DNA from 3 places in the Pseudomonas sp. MC6 genome. Region 3 is predicted to be linked to each of the others. Evidence: predicted binding sites of a transcription regulator. Region 3 holds the regulator's gene; each other region holds the start of a gene.
The links. The regulator sigma-54, encoded in region 3, starts transcription at its own class of promoters, with help from an activator protein. The targets are predictions, from matches to a motif close to ANTGGCATNNANNTTGCTNT.
Positions count from the first base shown of each region.

Region 1: flgB (flagellar basal body rod protein FlgB) is a predicted target of sigma-54. The motif match lies at 1,032-1,051, and genes of this name have one in related genera.
Region 2: ACOYXE_RS14820 (flagellar basal body rod protein FlgF) is a predicted target of sigma-54. The motif match lies at 1,634-1,653, and genes of this name have one in related genera.

Region 1 is NZ_CP186504.1:196,665-201,026, forward strand. It holds gene cheR (protein-glutamate O-methyltransferase CheR) at 1-720, shown strand, start outside; gene flgB (flagellar basal body rod protein FlgB) at 1,092-1,499, shown strand; gene flgC (flagellar basal body rod protein FlgC) at 1,503-1,946, shown strand; gene flgD (flagellar hook assembly protein FlgD) at 1,962-2,687, shown strand; gene flgE (flagellar hook protein FlgE) at 2,718-4,061, shown strand.
Region 2 is NZ_CP186504.1:3,318,820-3,323,181, reverse strand. It holds gene ACOYXE_RS14825 (sigma-54-dependent phenylalanine hydroxylase transcriptional regulator PhhR) at 1-1,435, shown strand, start outside; gene ACOYXE_RS14820 (flagellar basal body rod protein FlgF) at 1,708-2,448, shown strand; gene flgG (flagellar basal-body rod protein FlgG) at 2,494-3,279, shown strand; gene flgH (flagellar basal body L-ring protein FlgH) at 3,332-4,027, shown strand; gene ACOYXE_RS14805 (flagellar basal body P-ring protein FlgI) at 4,055-4,362, shown strand, end outside.
Region 3 is NZ_CP186504.1:4,017,711-4,022,072, reverse strand. It holds gene ACOYXE_RS18125 (ZIP family metal transporter) at 1-66, shown strand, start outside; gene ACOYXE_RS18120 (HPr family phosphocarrier protein) at 158-433, opposite strand; gene rapZ (RNase adapter RapZ) at 449-1,306, opposite strand; gene ptsN (PTS IIA-like nitrogen regulatory protein PtsN) at 1,309-1,773, opposite strand; gene hpf (ribosome hibernation-promoting factor, HPF/YfiA family) at 1,785-2,093, opposite strand; gene ACOYXE_RS18100 (RNA polymerase factor sigma-54) at 2,167-3,660, opposite strand; gene lptB (LPS export ABC transporter ATP-binding protein) at 3,848-4,362, opposite strand, start outside.

The DNA.
Region 1 (4,362 bases), 2.7 Mb from region 3:
AAACTGATGGAGCAGCAAGGCATCAAGTCCCTGGGTGAGCTGGTTCAGCGCATCCAGACCCAGCCGCGCAGCGGTTTGCGCGAGCAGGTGGTCGATGCCATGACGACCAACGAAACCCTGTGGTTTCGTGACACCTATCCGTTTGAAGTCTTGAAGAACAAGGTGCTGCCTGAAGCGATCAAGGCCAGCCCCAACCAGCGTCTACGGATCTGGTCGGCCGCCTGCTCGTCGGGCCAGGAGCCGTACTCGCTGTCGATGTCGATCGACGAGTTCGAGCGCAGCAACCTGGGCCAGTTGAAGATGGGTGTGCAGATCGTTGCCACTGATCTTTCCGGCCTTATGCTGAACAATTGCAAGACGGGCGAATACGACAGCCTGGCGATCGGTCGCGGTTTGTCGCCGGAGCGTCTGCAGCGTTACTTCGACCCGAAAGGGCCGGGGCGCTGGGTGATCAAGGCGCCGATCAAGAACCGCGTGGAGTTTCGCTCGTTCAACCTGCTCGACAGCTACGCCGCGCTGGGCAAGTTCGACATCGTGTTCTGCCGCAACGTGTTGATCTACTTCTCTGCCGAAGTGAAGAAGGACATCCTGTTGCGCATTCACAGCACGTTGAAGCCGGGCGGTTATCTGTTCCTTGGCGCTTCCGAAGCGCTGAACGGTTTGCCGGACCATTACCAGATGGTGCAGTGCAGCCCGGGGATCATTTACCAGGCGAAATGATTACATCGGCAACACAAAAAACGGCAGGACCGCAAAGGCCTGCCGTTTTTTTGTGCCTGCGGAATTTCTCCCTGACACCACAAAACCCCTGTAGGAGTGAGCCTGCTCGCGATAGCGGTAGCCCATTCAACATCATCGGTGCGTGACACACCGCTATCGCGAGCAGGCTCACTCCTACAGGGGGCCGTGGTGCGTATGAGATGGACGGCAAGCGGCAGAAAAGCGGCATCCGGCGGAAACCGGTTGCCGCTTTTCTGGCATTGCCGCGTTGCCGACTCCCCGCAAAGCCGCGGTTTATGGGGGTTTTATAGTTTGGCACGGCGCTTGCTAAAGCTCAGTTACGAAAAACCGGTCACCTGAAGGTTCCCGACATGAGCATCAGCTTCGATAAAGCGCTCGGCATTCACGAAAAGGCATTGGGCTTCCGCGCCCAGCGTGCCGAAGTGCTGGCCAACAACATCGCCAACGCCGATACCCCGAACTACAAGGCTCGGGATCTGGATTTCTCCAAAGTGCTTGAAGCACAGACCCAGAAAAACGCGAACGGCACCATCGCCCTGAACATGACCAACAGCCGTCACATCGAAGCTGAAGGTCTGGGCAACGGCGACGAATCGCTGATGTATCGCACGCCGATGCAACCTTCGATCGACCAGAACACCGTGGACGCCCAACTGGAACAGTCGAACTACGCGGAAAACGCCGTCGGCTTCCAGGCCAGCTTCACCCTGCTCAACAGCAAATTCAAAGGGCTGGTGTCAGCCCTGCGCGGAGAGTAATTCATGTCCCTGTCCAGCGTTTTCAACATTGCCGGCAGCGGCATGAGCGCACAGACCACGCGTCTGAACACCGTGGCGTCGAACATCGCCAACGCCGAAACCGTCTCCTCGAGCATCGACCAGACCTATCGCGCCCGTCACCCGGTATTCGCCACCATGTTCCAGGGCGGCCAGAACAGCGGCAGCAATTCGCTGTTCCAGAGCCAGGACGCCGCCGGTCAAGGCGTGCAGGTGCTCGGCGTGGTCGAAGACCAGAGCAACCTCGAAGCGCGCTACGAGCCGAACCATCCGGCGGCCGATGCCAAAGGCTACGTCTACTACCCGAACGTCAACGTGGTGGAAGAAATGGCTGACATGATTTCCGCGAGCCGGTCCTTCCAGACCAACGCCGAAATGATGAACACCGCCAAAACCATGATGCAGAAGGTACTGACCCTCGGTCAGTAATAAGGGGCGACTGCCATGAGTGTTTCCGATACCACCAGCAGCTTGAGCATGAATGACATCCTGTCGAACTCGTCGAAAAAGACCAGTTCGACCGCCGGTGGCATTGCTTCGGCCACTAACAGCGCCACCGGCGGCCAGGCCCTGGGCAAGGACGCGTTCCTGCAATTGCTGGTCACCCAGCTGAAAAACCAGAACCCGCTCGATCCGCAGGACAACAGCGCATTCGTTGCCCAGTTGGCACAGTTCAGTAGCCTGGAAGGCATCACCACGCTGAACAGCACAGTCAGTTCGCTGGCCGGCAACTACAACTCCTCGCAAGCCTTGCAGGCGTCGTCGCTGGTGGGCCGCAATGTGATCGTGCAGACCAACTCGGTTCAGCTCGACGATCCAAGCAAAGGCATGACCGGTTCGGTCACCGTTCCGTCGTCGATTGCCGGCGGCACCGTGAGCATCACCGACAGCAGCGGCGCGGTGGTTCGCACCATCGATCTGGGCAGCCGCGCTGCAGGCAACGCAAGCTTTACTTGGGACGGCAAGGACAAGGACGGCAATCTGGTGGCTACTGGCACCTATACCGTTAAGGCCAACGCATCGATCAATGGCACCTCGACCGATATGGCGACCTACCTGCCGGCCACCGTCACCAGCGTGACGATCAGCCAGACCGGCGGTGAGCTGATGCTCAACCTGTCCGGCAAGGGCACCGTTGCCCTGTCCAAAGTACAAACCATTGGTATATAGAGCCGACTAACCGGCACAAAGGAGTGGAATATGTCTTTCAATATCGGCCTTAGCGGTCTCTATGCAGCCAACAAACAACTGGACGTGACCGGCAACAACATCGCCAACGTCGCGACCGCCGGTTTCAAATCGTCCCGTGCAGAATTCGAAGACGTCTACTCGGCCACTCGCCTGGGTAGCGGCAGCAAAGTGATCGGCAACGGCGTGCGCCTGGCCAACGTTTCCCAGCAGTTCACCCAGGGTGACATCAACAACACCGGTAACGTGCTGGACATGGGCATCAACGGTTCGGGCTTCTTCACCATGAGCAACAATGGCTCGGTGTCCTACACCCGTGCCGGTACGTTCAAGGTCGACAACGCCGGTTACATCACCAACACCGACTACACCTCGCGCCTGCAGGGTTACGGTGTGGACGCCAACGGCAAGATCATCAACGGTGTATTGACCGACCTGAAGATCGATACCTCGAACCTGGCGCCGAAATCGACTTCGTTGGTGACTTCGAGCATCAACTTGAACTCGACTGCGCCGGTGATCAACGACACAGTGGCGGCCGGCAAGTTTGATCCGAGCAAGCTTGAGACGTACACCAAGTCGTTCAGCACGCCGATCTATGACACGCAGGGCAACTCTCACGTCATGGATCAGTATATGGTGAAGACCGGCGAAAACACCTGGAAGGTCTACACTCTGGTTGATGGCCGAAACCCGGATGCGACCGGTAGCAATCCAAACGATCCGCTTACGCCTCCGGTTGCTTCGACACTCACCTTCGACAGTTCTGGCAACCTGTTGCAGGTCAGCACGCCTAGCACATTACCAGCTCCGGCGCCGAACCCGATCATCAGCAGCGACTTGAAGCTGACGACCTGGAAGCCGGGCACTGTGACCAACGGTACCTTTACGCCTAACGGTGCGGCTGCCAACCCGGCCGGTATTACCATTTCGATGGCCAAGACCACTCAGTACAACGCTGACACCGCGCGTTCGATTCCGACTCAGGACGGTTACGCCACTGGCCAGATCACCAACCTGACCATCGACGGCACCGGTACGCTGTTCGCCAACTTCAGCAACAACCAGAGCAAGGCCATTGGCCAGGTTGCGCTGGCCAGCTTCACCAACGAACAAGGCCTGCAGGCTATCGGTGGCACCAGCTGGAAAGAGACGTTTGCTTCGGGTATCCCGGGCTACGATGCACCGGAAACCGGTACCTTGGGTTCGATCGCTTCGAACTCTCTGGAAGAGTCCAACGTTAACCTGACTAACGAACTGGTAGACCTGATCAAGGGCCAGAGCAACTATCAGGCGAACGCCAAGACCATCTCCACTCAGAGCACGATTATGCAGACCATTATTCAGATGACCTGATTGCGGTTTGTGGTAGTTTTTTGGGCCCCTCGTTTTGAGGGGCTTTTTTTTTGGCCTTGGCGGCCTGTGGGTTCGCTCCGGGACTGATCCGGGCGCAGCGTCTACGGTTTGCTTCGCTGCACCTTGGGATTTGTGGTGTAGCTACCCCTCATCGGAACGCCGCCCGCCCAGCCCTCTCCCGAGGGAGAGGGGGCCGATTTGTGTTGGCTTTGAAATCGCATACGACTCGGTATTCAGCGTCGCCGTATCTCTCACATCCACGCAGTCAGTTCCCTCTCCCTCCGGGAGAGGGCCAGGGTGA
Region 2 (4,362 bases), 700 kb from region 3:
GCATTGCCCGAACCTGATCAATATCCAGTTCCAGGCGCTTCGTCCAAAGTTCGAGGCGATCGCCGGGGTGTTTGGCGTCAAGCGGGTAGGGCTGATGCCCAGCGAACGACGGCACATGGAGTTGAATGCCTTGCTCGGCGCGCTGGAGTTTCCAGTGCTGTCGATCGACATGGGCGGATCGATCGTCGCTGCCAACCGCGCGGCCGCTCAGTTGCTCGGGGTGCGCGTCGATGAGGTGCCGGGTATTCCGCTGTCGCGTTACGCCGAAGATTTCGACTTGCCGGAACTGGTGCGCGCGAACAAATCGCGAATCAATGGCATGCGGGTCAAGGTCAAGGGCGACATCTTTCTGGCTGACATCGCGCCACTGCAATCAGAGCACGACGACAGCGAGGCCATGGCCGGCGCCGTGCTGACCTTGCACCGCGCCGACCGTGTCGGCGAGCGCATCTACAACGTGCGCAAGCAGGAGCTGCGTGGCTTCGACAGCATTTTCCAAAGTTCGAAAGTCATGGCCGCCGTGGTGCGTGAAGCGCGGCGTATGGCCCCGCTGGATGCGCCGCTATTGATTGAAGGCGAAACCGGCACCGGTAAGGAGTTGCTGGCGCGTGCCTGCCACCTCGCCAGTCCGCGCGGGCAGTCGCCGTTGATGGCGCTCAACTGCGCAGGCCTGCCTGAGTCGATGGCCGAGACTGAGCTGTTCGGCTATGGCCCCGGCGCCTTCGAAGGGGCGCGGGCCGAAGGCAAGCTCGGTCTGTTGGAATTGACGGCGGGCGGCACATTGTTTCTCGACGGCGTCGGCGAAATGAGTCCGCGTCTTCAAGTGAAGTTACTGCGCTTTCTGCAGGACGGTTGCTTCCGCCGGGTCGGCAGTGATGAGGAGGTTTATCTGGATGTGCGGGTGATCTGTGCCACCCAGGTGGACTTGTCCGAGCTGTGCGCGCGCGGTGAGTTTCGCCAGGATTTGTATCACCGCTTGAACGTGCTCTCCCTGCACATCCCGCCGCTGCGCGAATGCCTCGACGGCTTGACCCCGCTGGTCGAACACTTTCTCGATCAGGCCAGTCGGCAGATCGGCTGTTCGCTGCCGAAACTGGCGCCGGCGGCGATGGATCGGCTCAGTCATTACCATTGGCCGGGTAACGTGCGGCAACTGGAGAACGTGCTGTTCCAGGCGGTTTCGCTGTGCGATGGCGGCACGGTGAAGGCAGAGCATATTCGGCTGCCGGATTACGGCGTGCGTCAGCCGCTTGGCGATTTCTCGCTGGAAGGTGGCTTGGACGAAATTGTCGGGCGCTTTGAGAAAGCGGTGCTGGAGCGGTTGTATTCCGAGCATCCGAGCAGTCGGCAGTTGGGTAAGCGGCTGGGGGTATCGCATACGACGATTGCCAACAAACTGCGTGAATACGAAGTCGGCAAAGATCCTGAAGCTTAAGAGCAAAAGATCGCAGCCTTCGGCAGCTCCTACAGGAGTACGTATTTCAAATGTAGGAGCTGCGGCACGCTGCGATCTTTTGAGCCTTTGCCGCGAAGCGGCATAACACCGCCGGTTTTTCGACTTCGATACATTTCAGATTTCCCCTCGCCATCCCTCAAGTCCTTTGTTTACCGGGCCTTTGTGCGCCAGAAAAAAGTTGGTCTGCAAATTGCTTATGGCTCAGCAGTACAGCGGTGGGCGGCAAACGTCCGGCATGCAGAGGAAAGAGTGTGGACAAGTACCTTTATGTGGCAATGACCGGCGCCAGCCAGAACGCACTGGCGCAGAAGGCTCATGCCAACAACCTGGCGAACATCTCCACCAACGGTTTTCAGCGCGACCTGGAGCAGGCGCGTTCGATGCCGGTATTTGGTGACAGCTTTCCGGCGCGTGCGTTTGCCATGAGCGAACGGCCCGCCACCGACTTCACTCCGGGTTCGCTGGTACAGACCGGCCGTGACCTGGACGTCGCGGTGACCGGCAACGGTTTCATTGCCGTGCAGAACCCTAACGGTGGCGAAAGCTACGTGCGTACCGGCAGCCTCAACGTCGACGCCCTCGGCGTGCTGCGTGCCGGCAACGGCATGCCGGTGATCGGCAATGGCGGCCCGATCGCCGTGCCGCCCGAGCAGCAGATCGAAGTCGGTGAAGACGGCACCATCAGTATTCGTGCGATGGGCGAAGGCCCGCGCGTCATGGCGGAAGTTGACCGGATCAAACTGGTCAACCCGGACATCAAGAACATGAACAAGGGCCTCGACGGCTCGATCTACACCAAGGACGGCCAGCCGGCGCAGGCCGATGCCAACGTCAAACTGGTGTCGGGTTTCCTTGAGTCGAGCAATGTCAACGCCGTTGAAGAGATGACTTCGGTGCTGGCCTTGGCCAAGCAGTTCGAGTTGCACGTCAAGATGATGAATACCGCCAAAGACGACGACCAGGCCATGGCTCGGGTCTTGCAGATCAGCTAATTATCAGAACGTCGCGCCGAAAAACAGGCGCACGAGGAGAATCGAATGCTTCCGGCTCTATGGGTTGCCAAAACCGGTCTGTCCGCCCAGGACACCAACCTGACCACCATTTCCAACAACCTGGCGAACGTGTCGACCACGGGTTTCAAACGTGATCGCGCCGAGTTCCAGGACTTGCTCTATCAGATCAAACGCCAGCCAGGCGCCCAGTCGACCCAGGACAGCGAACTGCCGTCGGGTCTGCAACTGGGTACCGGTGTGCGCATCGTCGGCACCCAGAAAAACTTCACCGCCGGTAGCCTGCAAACCACCGAGCAGCCGCTGGACATGGCCATCGACGGTCGCGGTTTCTTCCAGATTCTGCAGCCGGACGGCACCACGTCCTACACCCGTGACGGTACCTTCCACCTCGATTCCAACGGCCAGATCGTTAACGCCAGCGGTTTCGCTCTGGAACCGGCCATCGTCATTCCGAACGATGCCCAGACCTTCACCGTCGGCCGTGACGGCACGGTGTCCATCACTGTCGCTGGCAACGCTGCGTCTCAGGTGATCGGCAACCTGCAAACCGCCGACTTCATCAACCCGGCCGGTCTGCAAGCCGTGGGCAACAACCTGTTCCTGGAAACCGCCGCTTCCGGCGCGCCGCAAGTCGGCACCCCGGGTCTGGCCGGTTTCGGTACCACCCTGCAGAACACCCTGGAAACCTCCAACGTCAGCACTGTTGAAGAGATGGTCAACATGATCACCACTCAGCGCGCTTACGAGATGAACTCCAAGGTGATCTCCACCGCTGACCAGATGCTCTCGTTCGTAACGCAGAATCTGTAATCAAGTCTATGAGGCGGCCATGAGGTCGCCTGCAACACCGTGAGGTAGGGTCATGAATCGCTTTGTATCTGTTCTGGCATTGAGTGGGGTCGTCTCGCTCGCGGGCTGCGTCGCCCCGACGCCCAAGCCCAATGACCCTTACTACGCCCCGGTGTTGCCGCGCACGCCGCTGCCGGCTGCGGCCAATAACGGCTCGATCTATCAGGCCGGTTTCGAGCAGAACCTGTACAGCGACCGCAAGGCTTTCCGGGTCGGTGACATCATCACCATCACCCTGAACGAGCGCACGCAGGCGAGCAAGAACGCCAACTCGCAGATGGACAAGAACAGCGACAACAAGGTCGGTCTGACCTCGTTGTTCGGTTCCAGCCTGACCACCAACAACCCGATCGGGGGCAACGACCTGAGTCTGAACGCCGGCTACAGTGCCGACCGCTCGACCAAGGGCGACGCCAAGTCCGGGCAGAGCAACAGCCTGACCGGTTCGATCACCGTGACCGTCGCTGACGTGCTGCCCAACGGCATCATCGCCGTGCGTGGCGAGAAGTGGCTGACGCTCAATACCGGTGACGAACTGGTGCGCATCGCCGGCCTGGTGCGTGCCGATGACATCGCCACGGACAACACCGTGTCGTCGACCCGGGTCGCCGATGCACGCATCACCTACTCGGGTACCGGCGCATTTGCCGATACGAGTCAGCCAGGCTGGTTCGACCGTTTCTTCCTCAGCCCGCTGTTCCCTTTCTAGGTGGCGACTTTGAATTTCAAGAGCCTCATGCTGGCTGCGGCGCTGATGTCCGCAGCCTTTGCTGCCCACGCCGAGCGGCTGAAAGATATCGCCAGCATTTCCGGCGTGCGTTCCAACCAGTTGATCGGTTACGGCCTGGTGGTCGGGCTTAACGGCACCGGCGACCAGACGACGCAGACCCCGTTCACCCTGCAGACCTTCAACAACATGCTCTCGCAGTTCGGCATCAAGGTGCCGCCGGGATCGGGCAACGTGCAGTTGAAGAACGTCGCGGCGGTGTCGATCAGTGCTGATTTGCCGGCGTTCGCCAAGCCGGGGCAGCAGGTCGACATCAC
Region 3 (4,362 bases):
CTGGCCAGCCTTGGCCTGTTGATCGGGTTTTGTCTGATGATGGTGATGGATACCGCATTAGGTTGACGATCAAAAGATCGCAGCCTGCGGCAGCTCCTACATTGGAATGCGTTCAGTGTAGGAGCTGCCGCAGGCTGCGATCTTTTGATTTTGGCTGTCAGCCGCCTTCATCGAAGTAGTTGTTGATCAACGCCACCAGCGCATCCAGCGCTTCCTGTTCCTGATGCCCTTCAGTACTCAAATAAATCTTTGTGCCCTTGCCAGCCGCCAGCATCATCATCGCCATGATGCTTTTGCCATCGACCGTAGTCTCTGGCGTGCGGCCCACCCTGATCGTGCAATCCGGATACTGCCCAGCCACCCCGACGAACTTGGCCGATGCGCGGGCATGCAGGCCCAGCTTGTTGATGATTTCGATTTCCAGAGCAGGCATCGCGGTGTGAATCCTTTAAGTGAGGTCGCGGTGGCGAACCTGGACGTTCTTCAGGGTTTTCTGCAGGGCCTGACCCAGTCGTTCAGTCAGGTAGACGGAGCGGTGATGTCCGCCGGTGCAGCCAATGGCAATGGTGACGTAGGCGCGGTTGCTCGCAGCGAAGCGCGGCAGCCACTTGTGCAGGTAGGCGAAAATGTCCTGGAACATTTCTTCGACCTCCGGCTGCGCCGCCAGATATTCCGCCACCGGCGCATCGAGACCCGATTGCGCACGCAGCTCCGGCTTCCAGTACGGATTGGGCAGGCAGCGCACATCGAATACCAGATCCGCGTCTACCGGCATGCCGCGTTTGAAGCCGAATGACTCCACCAGAAACGCCGTGCCCGGCTCCGGCTGGTTCAGCAGGCGCAGCTTGATCGAGTCGCGCAGCTGATACAGGTTCAGATTGGTGGTGTTGATCTTCAGGTCCGCGAGGTCGGCAATCGGGCCGAGCAGGGCGGTTTCATCCTGGATCGCCTCGGCCAGCGAGCGATTGGCGTTGCTCAGCGGGTGGCGACGGCGGGTTTCGGAGAAACGCTTGAGCAGGGTTTCTTCGTCGGCGTCCAGATACAGGACATCGCACTGGATGTGCTTGGCGCGGACATCTTCGAGCAGCTCGGGAAAGCGCGTCAGATGACTCGGCAGGTTACGCGCATCGATCGACACGGCCACCAGCGGTTGCGCCAGCTCAGTATGAATCAGCGCACGTTCGGCCAGTTCCGGCAGCAAGCCTGCGGGCAGGTTGTCGATGCAGTAATAGCCGTTGTCCTCAAGGACATCCAGAGCCGTACTTTTACCCGAGCCGGAGCGGCCGCTGACGATGATCAAACGCATGATTAATGCCCGTTCTGCTCGCTCAGGACGACCTGATACAAGGCTTCGCTACTCGGTGCGCTACGCAGCTTTTCGCGCACTTCCTTACGATCCAGCATGCTGGCGATCTGACGTAGCAACTCCAGATGCGCATCGGTGGCGGCTTCCGGGACCAGCAATACGAACAGCAGGTCAACCGGCGCACCGTCGATGGCGTCGAAATCAATAGGTGCTTCAAGGTGCATCAGCGCACTGATAGGCGCTTCGCAACCCTTGAGACGGCAGTGAGGAATGGCGATGCCGTTGCCAAAACCGGTGGAACCGAGTTTTTCACGGGCAATCAACGCCTCGAAGACATCTTGCATCTCCAGAGCCGGCACTTCGCGGGCGATCAGGTTGGCAATTTGTTCGAGGGCTTTCTTTTTACTGCCACCCGGCACGTTCACGAGGGAACGGCCGGGGGTCAGGATACTTTCAAGTCGGATCATGGAATGGGGGGTTATCGACCGGTCGCGCCCTGGAGCAGGCTCTGGGTCTTTTCCTTATGCTTTTTGAGTTGTTTATCCAGCTTGTCGGTCAAGGCGTCGATCGCGGCATACATATCGGTATGTTCTGCGTTGGCGACCACTTCACTGCCGGGGATATGCAAGGTGGCTTCGATTTTCTGCTTAAGCTTTTCGACGCACATCGTGACTTGCACGTTGGTGATCTTGTCGAAATGGCGCTCTAATCGTTGAAGTTTCTCATTGATGTAGTCGCGCAGAGGTTCGGTCACTTCCAGTTGGTGTCCACTGATGTTGACTTGCATACAGCTTCTCCTTCGTTGCCAGTGCATAAAGCGGCAGGCTGGATAGCCTGCCACTGGAACGCTGTAACGTGGCTTACATCAACCGCTTGCGTTCGCTCGAAGGCGCGATCCCGAGGGATTCGCGGTACTTGGCGACGGTGCGGCGAGCCACCTGAATGCCTTGTGCCTCCAGTAAACCAGCGATCTTGCTGTCACTCAACGGCTTTTTCTGATTTTCCGCGGCAACCAGTTTTTTGATGATCGCGCGGATCGCCGTGGACGAGCATTCGCCGCCTTCGGAGGTGCTGACGTGGCTGGAGAAAAAGTATTTCAGTTCATAAATACCGCGTGGGGTATGCATGAATTTTTGCGTGGTCACCCGGGAAATTGTCGATTCGTGCATGCCGACCGCCTCAGCGATATCGTGCAGGACCAACGGCTTCATGGCTTCGTCGCCGTACTCCAGAAAACCGCGCTGATGCTCGACGATCTGGGTGGCTACTTTCATCAGGGTTTCGTTGCGGCTCTGCAGGCTCTTGATGAACCAGCGAGCTTCCTGCAACTGATTGCGCATGAAGGTGTTGTCGGCGCTGGTGTCGGCACGACGGACGAAACCGGCGTACTGGGCGTTGACGCGCAGGCGTGGCACCGACTCCTGATTGAGCTCGACCAGCCAGCGTTCGTTATCCTTGCGTACGATAACGTCAGGGACGACGTACTCGGCTTCGGTGGATTCGATTTGCGAACCCGGGCGTGGATTAAGGCTCTGCACCAACTCGATGACCTGGCGCAGCTCGTCTTCCTTGAGCTTCATGCGGCGCATCAACTGGCTGTAGTCGCGGCCGCCGAGCAGGTCAATGTAGTCGGTGACCAGACGTTTCGCTTCCGCCAGCCACGGGGTCTTGGCAGGCAACTGGCGCAATTGCAGCAGCAGGCATTCGCCGAGGTTGCGGGCGCCGATACCGGCTGGTTCAAATTGTTGAATGCGGTGCAGGACGGCTTCGATTTCGTCCAGTTCGATGTCCAGTTCCGGGTCGAACGCCTCGAGGATCTCTTCGAGAGTTTCGTCGAGGTAGCCCTGATTGTTGATGCAGTCGATCAGGGTGACCGCGATCAGGCGATCGGTGTCGGACATCGGTGCAAGGTTCAGTTGCCACAGCAGGTGGCTTTGCAAGCTCTCGCCGGCGGAAGTGCGGGTGGTGAAGTCCCACTCGTCATCATCGCTGCTGGGCAGGCTGCTGGCACTGGTCTGGTAGACGTCCTCCCAGGCGGTGTCGACCGGAAGTTCGTTGGGAATACGCTCGTTCCATTCGCCGTCCTCGAGATTGTCGACCGTCGGGGCGGTTTCCTGATAGGAGGGTTCCTGGATCTCGGTGTTGGGCTTCTGTTCGGCGTTGTCGGCCATGGGGTCGGAATTGTCGAAGTCTTCGCCTTCTTCCTGGCGTTCGAGCATCGGATTGGATTCCAGCGCCTCCTGGATTTCCTGTTGCAGATCCAGGGTCGACAATTGGAGCAGACGGATGGCCTGTTGCAGCTGCGGTGTCATCGTCAGCTGCTGGCCCATTCTCAAGACTAGCGATGGTTTCATGGCAGGGGCTTAACACCTTATTCGCCGGCGCTATGCGCCATCCACTACAGGGCGCCGAAGCGCCAAACTTAAGCAAATTATATGCCTGAAACTGAAGTGTTTGCCTAGAGCGCTGTAACAATTAAAGCGTATTAAATCCTGCTTGAATCGATACAGCGCCCGGGCGGCGCACCGGGCACTGTTGCGCTTACAGGCGGAACTCGTGGCCCAGATACACTTCCTTGACCAGATCGTTGGCCAGGATGGTTTCTGCATCGCCCTCGGCAATCAACTGACCGTCGTTGACGATGTAAGCGGTTTCGCAGATGTCCAGCGTCTCACGGACGTTGTGGTCGGTGATCAGTACACCGATGCCCTTGGCCTTGAGGTGGTGGATGATCTGCTTGATATCGCCGACCGAGATCGGATCGACACCGGCGAACGGTTCGTCGAGCAGGATGAATTTCGGTGCCGTTGCCAGCGCGCGAGCGATCTCCACCCGGCGGCGTTCACCACCGGACAGGCTCATGCCGAGGTTGTCGCGGATGTGACTGATGTGGAATTCCTGCAGCAGGCTTTCCAGCTCTTTGCGACGGCCGGCCTTGTCGAGCTCCTGGCGGGTCTCGAGTATGGCCATGATGTTGTCGGCCACCGACAGTTTGCGGAAGATCGACGCTTCTTGCGGCAGATAGCCGATCCCGGCCTTGGCACGACCGTGCATCG